2 regions of the Streptomyces sp. NPDC127100 genome follow, and region 1 is predicted to be linked to the other one. Evidence: riboswitches for the same ligand, from Rfam matches in the RefSeq annotation. Region 1 holds a riboswitch; the other holds the start of a gene.
The links. A riboswitch is a leader RNA that binds a small molecule or an ion and turns the genes downstream of it on or off. The one in region 1 is predicted to bind glycine.
Positions count from the first base shown of each region.

Region 2: another riboswitch for glycine. It lies ahead of gcvP (aminomethyl-transferring glycine dehydrogenase); the one in region 1 lies ahead of gcvT (glycine cleavage system aminomethyltransferase GcvT).

Region 1 covers NZ_JBHXFL010000023.1:33,780-41,495, reverse strand. Annotated here, with positions in the region: gene ACFWJB_RS21055 (ABC transporter substrate-binding protein) at 1-387, opposite strand, end outside; gene ACFWJB_RS21050 (ABC transporter permease) at 427-1,425, opposite strand; gene ACFWJB_RS21045 (enhanced serine sensitivity protein SseB C-terminal domain-containing protein) at 1,782-2,579, opposite strand; gene ACFWJB_RS21040 (enhanced serine sensitivity protein SseB) at 2,771-3,574, opposite strand; gene ACFWJB_RS21035 (AAA family ATPase) at 3,655-4,320, opposite strand; glycine riboswitch at 4,500-4,594, shown strand; gene gcvT (glycine cleavage system aminomethyltransferase GcvT) at 4,755-5,873, shown strand; gene gcvH (glycine cleavage system protein GcvH) at 5,988-6,365, shown strand; gene glyA (serine hydroxymethyltransferase) at 6,380-7,642, shown strand.
Region 2 covers NZ_JBHXFL010000075.1:5,105-12,820, reverse strand. Annotated here, with positions in the region: gene ACFWJB_RS34450 (MerR family transcriptional regulator) at 1-210, shown strand, start outside; gene ACFWJB_RS34445 (DNA polymerase IV) at 275-1,759, shown strand; gene ACFWJB_RS34440 (PRC-barrel domain-containing protein) at 1,842-2,219, opposite strand; glycine riboswitch at 2,366-2,461, shown strand; gene gcvP (aminomethyl-transferring glycine dehydrogenase) at 2,635-5,520, shown strand; gene ACFWJB_RS34430 (molybdopterin-binding protein) at 5,565-5,993, opposite strand; gene ACFWJB_RS34425 (ABC transporter ATP-binding protein) at 6,020-7,105, opposite strand; gene modB (molybdate ABC transporter permease subunit) at 7,107-7,716, opposite strand, start outside.

The DNA.
Region 1 (7,716 bases):
CGTCCAGGTCTTGCCGCCGTCGCTCGGCACGCCCTTGCTGGCGGCGAGGTCCGGGACCAGGGTGTTGCCCTTCTCGCCCGCGCCGGGCTGGAAGGTCATCAGCGGGCGGGCGTACAGCCGGCTGAGGTTGTACATGTACGCGTAGTACGTGTTGCCGGGGTCGAAGGAGTCCGGCACGTCCGAGTACTCGTACGTGACCGTTCCACCCTTCTGGGTGGAGGCGTTGACGACACCCTTGGTCGCTGCGTTGGCCTCAGCCGACTTCTTACCGTTGTTGTCCGAGTTGTCATCGGCCTTGCTGCAAGCCGAAAGCAGCAAGCTCGCACTGCCGATGGCCGCGACCGCGGCCAGCGCTGACCTTCGCATGATGGTCTGCTTCCCCTCCATTGTTGGCAAAATCTTTGGGACTCTCGCGGCAGTCGCCGGTCAGCGGCTGCGCGGGTCGAGAGCGTCACGGAGACCGTCGCCGAGCAGGTTGAACGCCAGGACGGTCACGAAGATGGCGAGACCAGGAACGATCATGAACTGGGGGTCGACCTGGTAGAAGGCGACCGCCTGGTTGATCATGCCGCCCCACGAGGCCTGCGGGGGCTGGATGCCGACGCCGAGGAAGCTCAGGGACGCCTCGAAGATGATGTTGGTCGGGATGAGCAGCGTCGAGTAGACGATGATCGGGCCGACGAGGTTCGGCAGCAGCTCCCGGAAGAGGATGTACGGGCCCTTGGCGCCCATCCCCCGGGAGGCGTCGACGAACTCCCGTTCACGCAGGGCCAGCGTCTGGCCGCGGACGATGCGGCCCAGATAGGGCCAGTTGAAGAAGCCGATGACGAAGACCAGCACCATGATGTGCAGCGGCAGGCCCTCCAGTCCGAAGGCGCCGCCCTGCAGGGTCGCCGAGATGGCGATCGCGAACAGCAGGAGGGGGAAGGCCAGGAAGGTGTCCATCAGCCGGCTGATGATCGTGTCGACGCGTCCGCCGTAGTAGCCGGCCACCACGCCGAGGACCGCGCCGATGGTGTTGGACAGGATCGTGGCGCCGAAGGCGACGACCAGCGAGACCCAGGAGCCCTCGAGGATGCGGGTGGCGATGTCCCGGCCGAACTTCGGCTCCACACCGAGCGGGTGGTCCCAGCTCATGCCGCCGAAGTCGCCCTTGGGCAGCGAGGTGTTGGGGTCGATCAGGTCCTGGTTGAGGGCGTTGGGGTCCAGGCCGAAGATCGCCTGGATGGGGCGGGAGAGGATCGCGAGGAGGATCAGCAGGATCACGACGACCCCGCCGGCCATGGCGACCTTGTCCTTCTTGAAACGGGACCAGGCGATCTGCCCCAGGGAACGGCCCTCGATCTGCCCCTTATCGGCACCGGCGAGGACAGCCTCGGGCTGTGCCTCGGCTTGCGCCCCGGTGGTCTCGATCGGTGCGGTCACAGTGACCCGACCCCTCTCGCCGGTGGTGACCGGCCTACACCCGCCGTGGATTACGGCTTTGTCGACTTGCTCTCGAGCACGGGATCGAACGATCCGGTGTCTGTCTCGGGAGTCTTCAGCGTCGTCACGATCACCCGCCAGGCCTGACCGGGAAAGTATGCGCAACCGTGATGCACTGCTAGGGATTCCGTTATCCGAACAGTGGGTAACGGCCTTCGGACGAAGGACAGTTGGGACAGAACGGCGAAATCGCCGACCTTCGCGACCTTCCGTCGCCGTCTACGCGCGAAGAAATGTGTTCGTGACGTGAAGAGCACGGAGCGTCGCCGGCACCGGCGGCGCGACCCGACGCTCCGTCAGAAGGCCCCGCGAGCGGGAGGGTAGCCGTACCCGGCGCCGGGCGCCTGGGCGGGGGCCGCGTGGGCCTCGCGGTCGTAGAAGGGGCGGGCGTTGACGCGCAGCCACATGGCGACCGGGTCGTGCGCGTCGGTCATCGCGACCGTCGACACCGGCAGGCCCTCCGGTACCGCGGCGACGGACTGCTGCATCATCGCGCGCACGGCGTCCACGGCCGGCGGCGACGTGTCGTAGACGTCGAGGCCGATGGCGAGGTACGGGGCGCCCAGCGACGGCTGCACCCAGGCGCGGCGCAGCGCGCGCACCGCCGGGGTGCGGTGGGCGTTCTGCGCGAGCAGGGCGTAGAACTGCGGGATCTCGATGGCCGGTTCGGACAGGCGCAGCGGCCCGGCGGGCTGGCGGTCGAGACCGGAGGCGATGCGGCGCAGATCGAGCCAGGGGATGCCGACCCCGCCGCCGGGGGCGTGCGGGTTGAGCCAGAGGCCGAAGTGGTCCGGGTAGAGGGCGCGGGCCACCTCCAGACCGTCGACCACCTCGTACGACCGGTTCCAGCCGCTGGCGGAGAGCTCCTGGGCGGAGGTGACGCAGGGCGCGTAGCCGAACCCGTCGACCTCCATGCTCCCGTACTGGGCGTCCGGGGAGCCGGCCTGACCGTGCCACAGCAGCATCCAGACCTGGCCGGAGGCGGGGGCGGCGAGCGCGCGGAGCAGGGCCTCGTAGGCGTCGTAGCGTCCGGGCGTCACCTGGCGCAGCATGTGCTCGACCTGCCCGGTCGCGGCGGTACCGCTCGCGCTCACCTTTTACCGACCCTTCGAGAATCGTCCCCTGTTGTGACACCAGCTTAGGGCTCCGCCGGCGGCGGCGGTTCGGAGCGCGGGGCTCGTCGTCCGCCGGCGGGTGCGGGTGCCTCCCGGCCTGTCGCGCTCCCGCGGCGGCGCCGTCCGGGTCACGGCCCCGCGCCCCGACGGGGCGCTCCCCCCGCGGGCGCTCACAAGGCCTGGTCGTAGAAGGGGCGTACGTGCGCCCGCATCCAGTCGCAGACCGGGTCCTGGGCCGCCTCCAGGAGGACCAGGTTGACCGGCCACGCGACCGGGACCGCGCCGAGGGCGCGGCCGAGGGCGTCGAGGGGGAGCGCCTGGGCGTCGCCCTCCCAGTGGGAGAGTTCCACGCCGACGAACATCACCGGGTCGGCGGTCTCGACGGCGGCCAGGCAGCGGCGGGCGGTGCGGACCACGCCGGTGGCGGCGAACTCGGCGGAGGCCGCGGCCAGGAAGTCCACCGGGTCGTCCTGCCAGTCGGGTTCGAAGAGGCGGACCCGGCCGCCGGACGCGGGCCCGTCCAGCGGGGTGCGTCCGGCCCGGCACAGCTCGGCCACGGCGGCCGGCGGCAGCGGGACGCCGACGACGCCGTCCGGGTTCACGGCGATACCGACCTGCGGGGGCAGACCGCGGGCGAACTCGACGGCGGGGGCGACGGTGTACGCCATGTGGGGGCCGGCGACCAGGCGGAGCTGCTCCTCGGAGCTGAACACCGGCACATGGGCCTGGCCGTCGATCTCCACCGTGGGCAGGTCGAGGGGGCCGCTGTCCGGGCCGCCGCCGTTCGGCAGCGGGACCCAGACGAAGCTGCGGCCGAGCACCTCCGTGATCCGGCCGCCGGCGCCCGGCACGCCGAGGGAGGCCGACAGCACCTCCTCCAGCTCGTTGCCGGGCCATCCGCCGTGCGGGTGGGGATGCGGCCGCGCCGGGAACTCCGGTGAGAGGTCCGCCGGGAAGTCCGCTGGGAAGTCCATCTGCCTACCGCCTGCCTGGGTACCGCTGCTGTGGCTGAAAGGCTAACCCGTTCGGCCCCACCGGCCCACGGTGCGTCACCTCAGCCGGTGAAGGCGATCCGGTGCAGCGTGTCCGCCGCCGCCCGGTCGAGGAGGACCGCCGAGGCGCACCCGGCGGGCAGGGTGGCCCCGGTCACGGCGGCCAGCAGGCGCCGGGTGGCCGCGCGGTGCCGCAGGAACGCGTACCGCGACACGCCCCGGCCCCGCTCGCGCTGGCCGGCCAGGGCGTCGTCGGCGCCGACGTCGAGGAGCAGCAGGTGCAGGGTGCCGCCGCGCCGGCGCGCCTCGCGGGCCAGCCAGCCGCGCACCCAGGCCTGCGTGCCGCAGTCGTGCACGACGACGCCCTCGCCGGAGCGCAGGGCGCGGCGCAGCCCGGCGTAGTGGGCGAGGCGGACGAGGGGCCGGTAGAGGGCGTACGGGAGGAGGCGCGGCATGCGGCGGTCCCAGCGGTCCCGGGTGTCCTGCGAGTCGACGCGCAGGCCGCGCACCGTGCGCCGCATGAGGGTGGACTTGCCGCTGCCGGGCAGGCCGGTGATCACCACCACGTCCCGGGGCCCGAAGAGCAGGGCGTGCGGGCTGCGGCCGTCGCGGTCCCGCAGATCGCGGACGACGGGTGCGGCGGGTGCGGCGCACGCCGTCCCGGCCGGGGTGGGCCGCTTCGGCAGCGCGATGCCCGAGGTCGTTGCGTACGCCGTGGTCCTGTTCACCGTGATCGTCCTCCCCTGGGGCGGTTCACGAGTTCCCGTCCCCGTCGAGTGTAAAGAGAAGGTAATGCGGCGGTCTCGCGTTTTCGTGCGCTTACTGCCACAAGCCGGTTACAGATCACGGTCTGCCACGAACGGGCCCGGCGTGCAATGATGGCGGCGCCAACTGCATACCGGCCGTTTGAATCCGCGCGGGAGAGTCCCCGGCCTTCGCCGGGGCGCCGAAGGAGCAAGTCCCTCCCTTGAATCTCTCAGGCCCCGTTACCGCGCGGGCGAGGCACATCTGAAAAGCGGGCCGCCGACCGACGGCTGCCCCACCCAAGGTGCAAGTCCTGATCGCCGCACTCCGGTGGTCATGGCGAACCTCTCAGGTTCCGATGACAGATGGGGAGGACCGCCCTCGCCCGTCCAGTCCTGTCCTGGGAGACGAACGACCGATGAGCAGTACCGAACTGCGCCGTACCGCGCTCGATGCCACGCATCGCGCGCTGGGCGCGACGATGACCGACTTCGCCGGCTGGGACATGCCCCTGCGCTACGGCTCCGAGCGCGACGAGCACGTGGCGGTGCGCACCCGGGCCGGGCTCTTCGACCTCTCCCACATGGGTGAGATCACGGTCACCGGCCCGCAGGCCGCCGACCTGCTGGACCACGCGCTGGTCGGGAACATCGGCACCGTGAAGCCGGGCCGGGCCCGCTACACCATGATCTGCCGCGAGGACGGCGGCATCCTGGACGACCTGATCGTCTACCGCCTGGGCGAGACCGAGTACCTGGTCGTCGCCAACGCCTCCAACGCCCAGGTGGTGCTGGACGCGCTCACCGAGCGGGCCGTCGGCTTCGACGCCGAGGTCCGTGACGACCGCGACGCCTACGCGCTGCTGGCCGTGCAGGGGCCCGAGTCCCCGGGCATCCTGGCCTCGCTCACCGACGCCGACCTGGACGGCCTGAAGTACTACGCGGGCCTGCCGGGCACGGTCGCCGGCGTGCCGGCGCTCATCGCGCGCACCGGTTACACCGGCGAGGACGGCTTCGAGCTGTTCGTGAAGCCGGAGCACGCCGTGGAGCTGTGGCAGGCGCTGACCAAGGCGGGCGAGGGCGCCGGGCTGGTGCCGTGCGGCCTGTCCTGCCGGGACACGCTCCGCCTGGAGGCGGGCATGCCGCTGTACGGGCACGAGCTGACGACCGCGCTGACGCCCTTCGACGCCGGCCTCGGCCGGGTGGTGAAGTTCGAGAAGGAGGGCGACTTCGTGGGCCGGGCCGCGCTCCGGGAGGCCGCCTCGCGGGCCGAGACGAACCCGCCCCGCGTCCTGGTCGGCCTGGTCGCCGAGGGCCGCCGGGTCCCGCGCGCCGGGTACGCGGTCGTCGCCGGCGGCGAGGTGGTCGGCGAGGTCACTTCCGGCGCCCCCTCCCCCACGCTGGGCAGGCCGATCGCCATGGCGTACGTCGACGCGGCGCACGCCGCTCCGGGCACCGCCGGCGTCGGCGTGGACATCCGGGGCACCCACGAGCCGTACGAGGTCGTGGCGCTGCCGTTCTACAAGCGCCAGAAGTAGACACCGGGCGTGCGGGGCGCTTCGCCGCCCCCGTGCGCGTCCGGCGCCTCCCATCAGCAGGTTCCGCAGTCCCCCCGTCACCACCACTCCCCCGCGTACAGGAGAATTCAGGCCATGAGCAACCCCCAGCAGCTGCGCTACAGCAAGGAGCACGAGTGGCTGTCGGCCGCCGAGGACGGCGTCTCGACGGTCGGCATCACGGAGCACGCGGCCAACGCGCTCGGTGACGTCGTCTTCGTCCAGCTCCCCGATGTCGGCGCCACCGTGGCCGCGGGCGAGACCTGCGGCGAACTGGAGTCGACCAAGTCGGTCTCCGACCTGTACTCCCCCGTCTCCGGCGAGGTCACCGAGGTCAACGACGACGTCGTCGGCGACCCGTCGCTGGTGAACTCGGCCCCCTTCGAGGGCGGCTGGCTGTTCAAGGTGCGCGTCAGCGAGGAGCCGGGCGACCTGCTCTCCGCCGACGAGTACACCGAGTTCGCCGGCGCCTGAGGAGACACGGACGCATGTCGCTTCTGAACACCCCCCTGCACGAGCTCGACCCCGACGTCGCCGCCGCCGTCGACGCCGAGCTGGACCGCCAGCAGTCCACCCTCGAGATGATCGCCTCCGAGAACTTCGCGCCGGTCGCGGTCATGGAGGCACAGGGCTCGGTCCTCACCAACAAGTACGCCGAGGGCTACCCGGGCCGCCGCTACTACGGCGGCTGCGAGCACGTCGACGTGATCGAGCAGATCGCCATCGACCGGGTCAAGGCGCTGTTCGGTGCCGAGCACGCCAACGTGCAGCCGCACTCGGGCGCCCAGGCCAACGCGGCGGCGATGTTCGCGCTGCTCAAGCCGGGCGACACGATCATGGGTCTGAACCTCGCCCACGGCGGGCACCTGACCCACGGCATGAAGATCAACTTCTCCGGCAAGCTCTACAACGTCGTCGCCTACCACGTCGGCGACGACGGCCAGGTCGACATGGCCGAGGTGGAGCGCCTCGCCAGGGAGAACCGGCCGAAGCTGATCGTGGCCGGTTGGTCGGCCTACCCGCGGCAGCTGGACTTCGCCGCGTTCCGCAAGGTCGCCGACGAGGTCGGCGCGTACCTGATGGTCGACATGGCGCACTTCGCCGGTCTGGTCGCGGCGGGCCTGCACCCGAACCCGGTCCCGCACGCCCACGTGGTGACCACCACGACCCACAAGACGCTGGGCGGCCCGCGCGGCGGTGTGATCCTCTCCACGGCCGAACTCGCCAAGAAGATCAACTCCGCCGTCTTCCCCGGTCAGCAGGGCGGCCCGCTGGAGCACGTGGTGGCCGCCAAGGCCGTCGCCTTCAAGGTCGCGGCGAGCGACGACTTCAAGGAGCGCCAGCGTCGTACGCTGGAAGGCGCCCGGATCCTGGCCGAGCGCCTGGTGAAGGACGACGCGAAGGCGGCGGGCGTCTCCGTCCTGACCGGCGGCACGGACGTCCACCTGGTCCTGGTGGACCTGCGCGACTCCGAGCTGGACGGCCAGCAGGCCGAGGACCGTCTGCACGAGGTCGGCATCACGGTCAACCGCAACGCCGTCCCGAACGACCCGCGCCCGCCGATGGTGACGTCCGGTCTGCGCATCGGTACGCCGGCCCTGGCGACCCGCGGCTTCACGGCCGAGGACTTCGCCGAGGTGGCGGACGTGATCGCCGAGGCGCTCAAGCCGTCGTACGACGCGGAGGCGCTGAAGGCCCGGGTGAAGGCCCTGGCGGACAAGCACCCGCTGTACCCGGGTCTGAACAAGTAACCGACGGCATCACCCGGGGGCGCCGCGTCCGCCACGAGCGGGCACGGCGCCCCACCCCCTCCGCACCACCCCCG
Region 2 (7,716 bases), on a different contig from region 1:
GCCACGGTCTACGAGTGCACGTCGCCCGACGAAGTCCACGCCCTGCTCCAGGGCGGCCAGGGCATCTTCGGGATCGCCGTCGGCGTGGTGTGGCGGGACGTCGAGGGCGCTCTGTCCCAGCTCCACGGGGAACGGATCGACACGGGGGAGACGCTGGTCGGACCCAACCCCGCGGACGAACTGGCGCGACGCCGCAACCGGGCGGTCTGAGGACGCACCGGGCCCGCGGGACACCGACGCCGGATTGTCAGTGGCGTAGGGCAGCATCGGAGACGTGAGAACCGCGCCCACGATCCTGCATCTCGACATGGATGCCTTCTTCGCCTCGGTGGAGCAGGCGTCCAAGCCGAGCCTGCGCGGGAAGGCCGTCGTGGTGGGCGGTCTGGGGCCGCGAGGAGTGGTCGCCACGGCCTCCTACGAGGCGCGGGTCTTCGGCGTCCACTCCGCGATGCCCATGGGCCAGGCGCGGCGCCTCGCGCCCAACGCCGCGTATCTCGTCCCGCGCTTCGAGCTGTACCGGGCGATCAGCCGGCAGGTCATGCGGCTGCTGCGGGCCCTGTCGCCATTGGTGGAGCCGCTGAGCCTGGACGAGGCGTTCGTGGACCTGGAGGCCGGCGGGACGGCCTGGGACGCCGACTCGGCGCGACTGGCCGGGGCGAAGCTGCGCGCGGACATCCGGGCCGTCACCGGCCTCACCGGTTCGGTCGGGCTGGCCGCCTCCAAGATGCTCGCCAAGATCGCCTCGGAGGAGGCCAAGCCGGACGGGCTGGTGCTCATCGAACCCGGGACCGAGCGGGCCATGCTCGGACCGAAGTCCGTCCGGATCCTCCCCGGGGTGGGACCGGCCACGGGAGACCATCTGCGCCGGGCCGGCATCACGACAGTGGAGGAAATCGCCGAGGCGGGCGAGGACGAGCTGGTGCGGCTGCTCGGCAAGGCGCACGGGCACGCCCTGTACGCGATGGCGCTGGCGCGCGACGACCGGCCCGTGGTGTCCGAGCGGGAGACCAAGTCGGTGTCGGTCGAGGACACGTACGACGTGGACATCCACGACCGGGTGCGGGTCGGTGTGGAGGTGGGGCGGCTCGCCGACCGGTGCGTGCGGCGGCTGCGCGGGTCCGGGCTGTCCGGCCGGACCATCGTGCTCAAGGTCCGGCGGTACGACTTCTCCACGCTGACGCGCTCGGAGACCCTGCGCGGGCCCACGGACGACCCGGCGGTGGTGCGGGAGGCGGCGGCCCGGCTGCTGGACTCCGTGGACACCACGGGCGGTGTACGGCTGCTCGGGGTCGGCGTCAGCGGCCTCGCCGACTACACGCAGGAGGACCTGTTCGCGCAGGCGGCGGGCGAGCGGGCCGAGGAACTCCCGGAGGCGCCGCGCGAGGAGCCCGCTCAGGAGCACCGGCAGGCCCCCGCCGAGCGCCACTGGCCCTCCGGTCACGACGTGCGGCACACGGAGCTCGGGCACGGGTGGGTGCAGGGCAGTGGCCTGGGGCGGGTCACGGTGCGCTTCGAGACGCCGTACTCCGTACCCGGCCGGGTGCGCACCTTCGCCGTCGACGATCCCCGCCTGACACCGGCCGAGCCGCTGCCGCTGGTGGCGTCCCCGCCGCCCGGCCCGGGGGAGGACGGGGGGACGCCGGACGCCGCCGGGGAGGGGGCCGCGGACCCGGCGGCGTCCGGCGTCGCCGCCCCGGGCCCGGCAGCCCCGCCGGCGGAGGAGGTGCCCGGCCGGGGTGCCGCCGGCGCGGCGCCGTGACCCGCGGAGCGGTGCGCGTGGAGGACGCCCGGGACGCCGTACCCCGCGGCCGGGGCGCGGCCGGCGCCGGGAGGCAGGTGGCTCAGCCCTCCTCGTTGCCCGTGCCGGCCAGCTTGCCGAAGTCGTGGTCGGGGAGCGGAGGCGCCGCGGCCACGTCGAGGCCGTAGTGGTGGTAGAGCTGGAGTTCCTGTTCCGGTGAGAGATGGCGGCCGACGCCGAAGTCCGGGGCCTCCTTGATCAGGGACCGGTCGAAGGGCACGTGCAGCGTTCCCTCGACCAGCTCGCTGGGCTCGAGCGGCACGAAAGCGTCCCTGCTGAACAGCCCGGTGCGGATGGCGGCCCACTCGGGGACGCCGGTGGCATCGTCGAGGTAGACCTCGTCGACGGTGCCGATCCTGGTGCCTTTGCGGTCGAACGCCTTGCGGCCTATCAGACTGCGCGGATCGATCTCGGTACGCACGGGCCCTCCACTTGGTCGCACACCATCCGGCGAATCATGCGTCAGTACAACAAAAAGCCACTTTGGGGCGAGCGGCCACTCGAAGGTGCGCTCAGTCACTCGAAGACCTGTGCGTCCGCCTCGCTGGTAGGCTGGCAGACGGCTGCTGACCCCGTGCGGGAGAGTCCTCCAGACATCATCGGAGGCGCCGAAGGAGCAAATCCTCCCCGGAATCTCTCAGGCCCACGTACCGCACGGACGAGGTCACTCTGGAAAGCAGAGCGGGTGCCGCGGCCTCCGCTCTCACCGACGGTGAAAGCCGGCAGCCCTCGGGCGGCCCGGTGAAGCTCTCAGGTCGAGATGACAGAGGGGGAGGCCGTCCGGGCACCCGCGCCGTGGTGCCCCTCGAAGGTCGTCAGACCAGGAGGCCTCCGCAATGACAGCCCCTCGCATTCCGCTCTCCGAGCTCGAACAGGCAGCACCCTTCGAGCAGCGCCACATCGGCCCCGACCACGAGGCCCGGGCGAAGATGCTCGCGCAGGTCGGCTACGGCTCGCTCGACGAGCTGACGGCCGCCGCGGTACCGGATGTGATCAAGAACGCCGACGCGCTGGACCTGCCCGGCGCCCGTTCCGAGGCCGAGGTACTGGCCGAGCTGCGCTCGCTGGCCGATCGCAACCAGGTCCTGGACTCCATGATCGGCCTGGGCTACTACGGCACCTTCACCCCGCCGGTCATCCTGCGCAACGTCATGGAGAGCCCGGCCTGGTACACCGCGTACACCCCCTACCAGCCGGAGATCTCCCAGGGCCGCCTGGAGGCCCTGCTGAACTTCCAGACCATGGTCGCCGACCTCACCGGCCTGCCGACCTCCGGCGCCTCGCTGCTCGACGAGGGCACCGCCGCCGCGGAGGCGATGGCCCTGTCCCGGCGCATGGGCAAGAACAAGAAGGGCCTCTTCCTGGTCGACGCGGACGCGCTGCCGCAGACCATCGCCGTGATCCGGACGCGCGCCGAGCCGACCGGCGTCGAGGTCGTCGTCGCCGACCTGAGCGACGGCATCCCCGCCGAGGTCGCCGAGCGGGAGATCAACGGCGTCCTGATCCAGTACCCGGGTGCCTCCGGTGCCGTCCGCGACATCAAGCCGGTCGTCGACCGGGCGCACGAGCTCGGCGCGCTCGTCACCGTCGCCGCCGACCTGCTCGCCCTCACGCTGCTCACCTCGCCCGGTGAGCTGGGCGCGGACATCGCCGTCGGCACCACCCAGCGCTTCGGTGTGCCGATGGGCTTCGGCGGACCGCACGCCGGTTACATGGCCGTCCACGAGAAGTTCGCGCGCAGCCTGCCCGGCCGTCTCGTGGGCGTGTCCGTGGACGCCGACGGCAACAAGGCCTACCGCCTCGCCCTGCAGACCCGCGAGCAGCACATCCGCCGCGAGAAGGCGACCAGCAACATCTGCACCGCGCAGGTGCTGCTCGCCGTCATGGCCGGCATGTACGCCGTGTACCACGGGCCGGACGGGCTGCGGGCCATCGCGCGCCGCACCCACCGGTACGCCTCGGTCACCGCCGCGGGTCTGGCGGCCGGCGGCGTCGAGATCGTGCACGGTGCCTACTTCGACACGGTCACCGCGCGGGTGCCCGGCCGGGCCGGCGAGATCGTGCACGCCGCCCGCGAGAACGGCATCAACCTGCGCCTCGTCGACGCCGACCACGTGTCGTTCGCCTGCGACGAGACCACCACGCGCGCCCAGGTCGGCGGCGTGTGGAACGCGTTCGGCGTCGAGGGCGACGTGGCGGCCCTGGACGCGAGCGCCGGGGACGCCCTGCCCGAGGCGCGTCTGCGCACCGACGACTTCCTGACCCACCCCGTCTTCCACGCGCACCGCTCCGAGACCGCGATGCTGCGCTACCTGCGCCGCCTCGCCGACCGCGACTACGCGCTGGACCGCGGCATGATCCCGCTGGGCTCGTGCACCATGAAGCTCAACGCGACCACCGAGATGGAGCCGGTCACCTGGTCCGAGTTCGGGCAGCTGCACCCCTTCGCGCCCGCCGAGCAGGCGCAGGGCTACCTCACCCTCATCCGCGAGCTCGAGGAACGCCTCGCCGAGGTCACCGGGTACGACAAGGTGTCGCTCCAGCCGAACGCCGGGTCGCAGGGCGAGTTCGCCGGACTGCTCGCCGTTCGCGGCTACCACCGCGCCAACGGCGACGACCAGCGCACTGTCTGCCTCATCCCGTCCTCCGCGCACGGCACCAACGCGGCGAGCGCCGTCATGGCCGGCATGAAGGTCGTCGTCGTCAGGACCGCCGAGGACGGCGAGATCGACGTCGAGGACCTGCGCGCCAAGATCGAGAAGCACCGCGACGAGCTGGCCGTGCTGATGATCACGTATCCCTCGACGCACGGCGTCTTCGAGGAGCACGTCGCCGACATCTGCGCCCAGGTGCACGACGCCGGCGGCCAGGTCTACGTGGACGGAGCCAACCTCAACGCCCTGGTCGGCCTCGCCAAGCCCGGCCACTTCGGCGGCGACGTCTCGCACCTGAACCTGCACAAGACGTTCTGCATCCCGCACGGCGGCGGCGGCCCCGGCGTCGGCCCCGTGGCCGTGCGCTCGCACCTGGCGCCGTACCTGCCCAACCACCCGCTGCAGCCCGCGGCCGGTCCGCAGACCGGCGTCGGCCCGATCTCGGCGGCGCCGTGGGGCTCGGCCGGCATCCTGCCGATCTCGTGGTCGTACGTCCGGCTGATGGGCGGCGAGGGCCTCAAGCGCGCCACCCAGGTGGCCGTGCTGTCCGCCAACTACATCGCCAAGCGCCTGGAGCCGCACTTCCCGGTGCTGTACACCGGCCCGAACGGGCTGGTCGCGCACGAGTGCATCGTCGACCTGCGTCCGCTGACCAAGGCGACGGGCGTGAGCGTGGACGACGTCGCCAAGCGGCTGATCGACTACGGCTTCCACGCGCCGACGATGTCCTTCCCGGTGGCCGGCACGCTGATGATCGAGCCCACGGAGTCCGAGGACCTGGCCGAGCTGGACCGGTTCTGCGACGCGATGATCGCCATCCGGGCGGAGATCGAGAAGGTCGGATCCGGCGCCTGGCCCGCGGAGGACAACCCGCTGCGGGGCGCTCCGCACACCGCCGGTGCGCTGGGCGGTGAGTGGGACCACGCGTACACGCGCGAGGAGGCCGTGTTCCCGGCCGGCGTGTCGGTGGCCGACAAGTACTGGCCGCCGGTGCGTCGCATCGACCAGGCCTTCGGCGACCGCAACCTCGTCTGCTCCTGCCCGCCGCTGGACGCCTACGCGGACTGACCGGCCCGCGACCGAAGGCCCCGCCCCTGCCCGGGGCGGGGCCTTCAGCCTTGCCGGGCCTTCGCGAGCGCGACCTCGGTCGACTTGACCAGGGCGATCACGTCGGAGCCCACGAAGAGCCCCAGATCCTCGACCGCTTCCCTCGTGATCACGGCGGTGAGCTCGGCGTCGCCCATGGCGATGCGGACGGCCGCCATCACCTCGCCGAGGGTGAGCCGGGTGACCGCGCCGGGCAGCCGGTTGCGGATCGACAGGCCCTCGGCCTCATGGGTGGCGAGAGAGACCTCCGTCGACTTCACCAGGACGAGGACGGCCGCTCCGGCGCTCAGGGCGAGGTCCTCGGCGGCCTCCCGGGTGACGGCCGCCGTGAGGTCCTGCCCTCCGGTCAGCCGGACGCCGACCGTGGCCATGGCCTCGCCCGGGGTGACGCCGGTGACGGTGCCGGGGAGCTGGTTGCGGATGCTCAGGCTCATGGGGGCACCGTAGCCCGGCAACCTCGTCATGCCGGGTATGCGTGGGTCTGCGTCGCCTTGACCGTCGCCCACACCGGTGCGCCCGGGTGAAGGCCGAGCTCGGCGGCGGCGACCGTGGTCAGGTCGGCGGCGAGTGCGAGTTCGCCGGTCAGGTCCACGCGGATCCGGTCGCCGTGCGTCTCCAGCCCGGCCACCTCGCAGCGCCACAGGTTGCGTGCGCTGGAGCCGGCGGGGCGCTCCCCGTACAGGGTCACGGCGCCCGGCGGGAACGCCACGAAAGCCGGCCCGGAGAGCTCCTCCGCGGTCGTGATCGCCGGACCGGCGTCGAGGCGGACGGTGTGGGCGTCGGCCCGGCCCCGGTACAGGTTCAGGCCGACGAGCTGCGCGATGTAGTCGGTGCGCGGGCGGCGGGCGATGTCGGCGGGGCCGCCCTCCTGGACGACCGTGCCGTGCTCGACCACCACCAGACGGTCGGCCAGCACCATGGCGTCCAGCGGGTCGTGGGTCACCAGGACCGCGACGGCCTCGAAGTCGGCCAGGTGGCGGCGGAGCTGGGCGCGCACCTCGAGCCGCGTCCTGGCGTCCAGCGCGGCGAGCGGCTCGTCCAGGAGCAGCAGCCGGGGGCCGGTCGCCAGGGCGCGGGCGAGCGCGACGCGCTGCGCCTGGCCACCGGAGAGACGGCGCGGTCGGGCGCCCGCGTGACCGGCCAGACCCATGCGGTCCAGCCACCCGGAGGCCAGGGCCCGCGCCTCGGCCTTCGTCGCGCCCCGGCAGCGCGGCCCGAAGGCGACGTTGTCGAGCGCGGTCAGGTGCGGGAACAGCAGGTAGTCCTGGAAGACGACGCCCACCGGGCGGGACTCGGGCGGCGTGCGGTCCAGTGCGACCCCGTCGAGACGCAGGTGCCCGCCGGTCAGCGGCAGCAGCCCGGCCAGTGCGCGCAGCGCGGTGGTCTTGCCGGCGCCGTTGGGGCCCAGCACGGCGACGACCTCACCGGGCGCGGCGGCCAGCGACACGTCCAGGCGGAAGCCGCCGCGGTCCACGACAAGCCGTGCGTCGAGCCCGTCGCCGGGCGCGGTGCCGGGGGCGACGGCCGTGAGTTCCGGTTCGCTCATGTCACACCGTCCTCATCCATCGGTCCCGCAGCCCGGCCAGTACGGCGATGGAGACGGCCAGCAGCACCAGGCTGAGGGCGATCGCCGCCGCCGGGTCGTTCTGCAGCGCGAGGTAGACCGCGAGCGGCATGGTCTGGGTCCGCCCGGGGAAGTTGCCCGCGAACGTGATCGTCGCCCCGAACTCGCCCAGCGCCCGCGCCCACGCCAGCACGGAGCCCGCCGCGATGCCCGGCGCGATCAGCGGCAGCGTGACCCGGCGGAACGCGGTGAACCGGGAGGCGCCCAGCGTCGCGGCCGCCTCCTCGTACCGCGGGTCGGCGGCCCGCAGGGTGCCCTCCACGCTGATGACCAGGAAGGGCATGGCCACGAACGTCTCCGCGAGGACGACGCCCGTCGTGGTGAACGGCAGGGTGATGCCGAACCACGCGTCGAGCCACTGTCCGATCACGCCGTTGCGGCCGAACGCCAGCAGCAGCGCCACGCCGCCCACCACCGGGGGCAGTACCAGCGGCAGTGTCACCAGGGCGCGTACGAGGCCGCGGCCGGGGAAGTCCGTGCGGGCCAGCAGCCAGGCCAGCGGCACGCCGATCAGCAGGCTCAGCGCGGTCGCC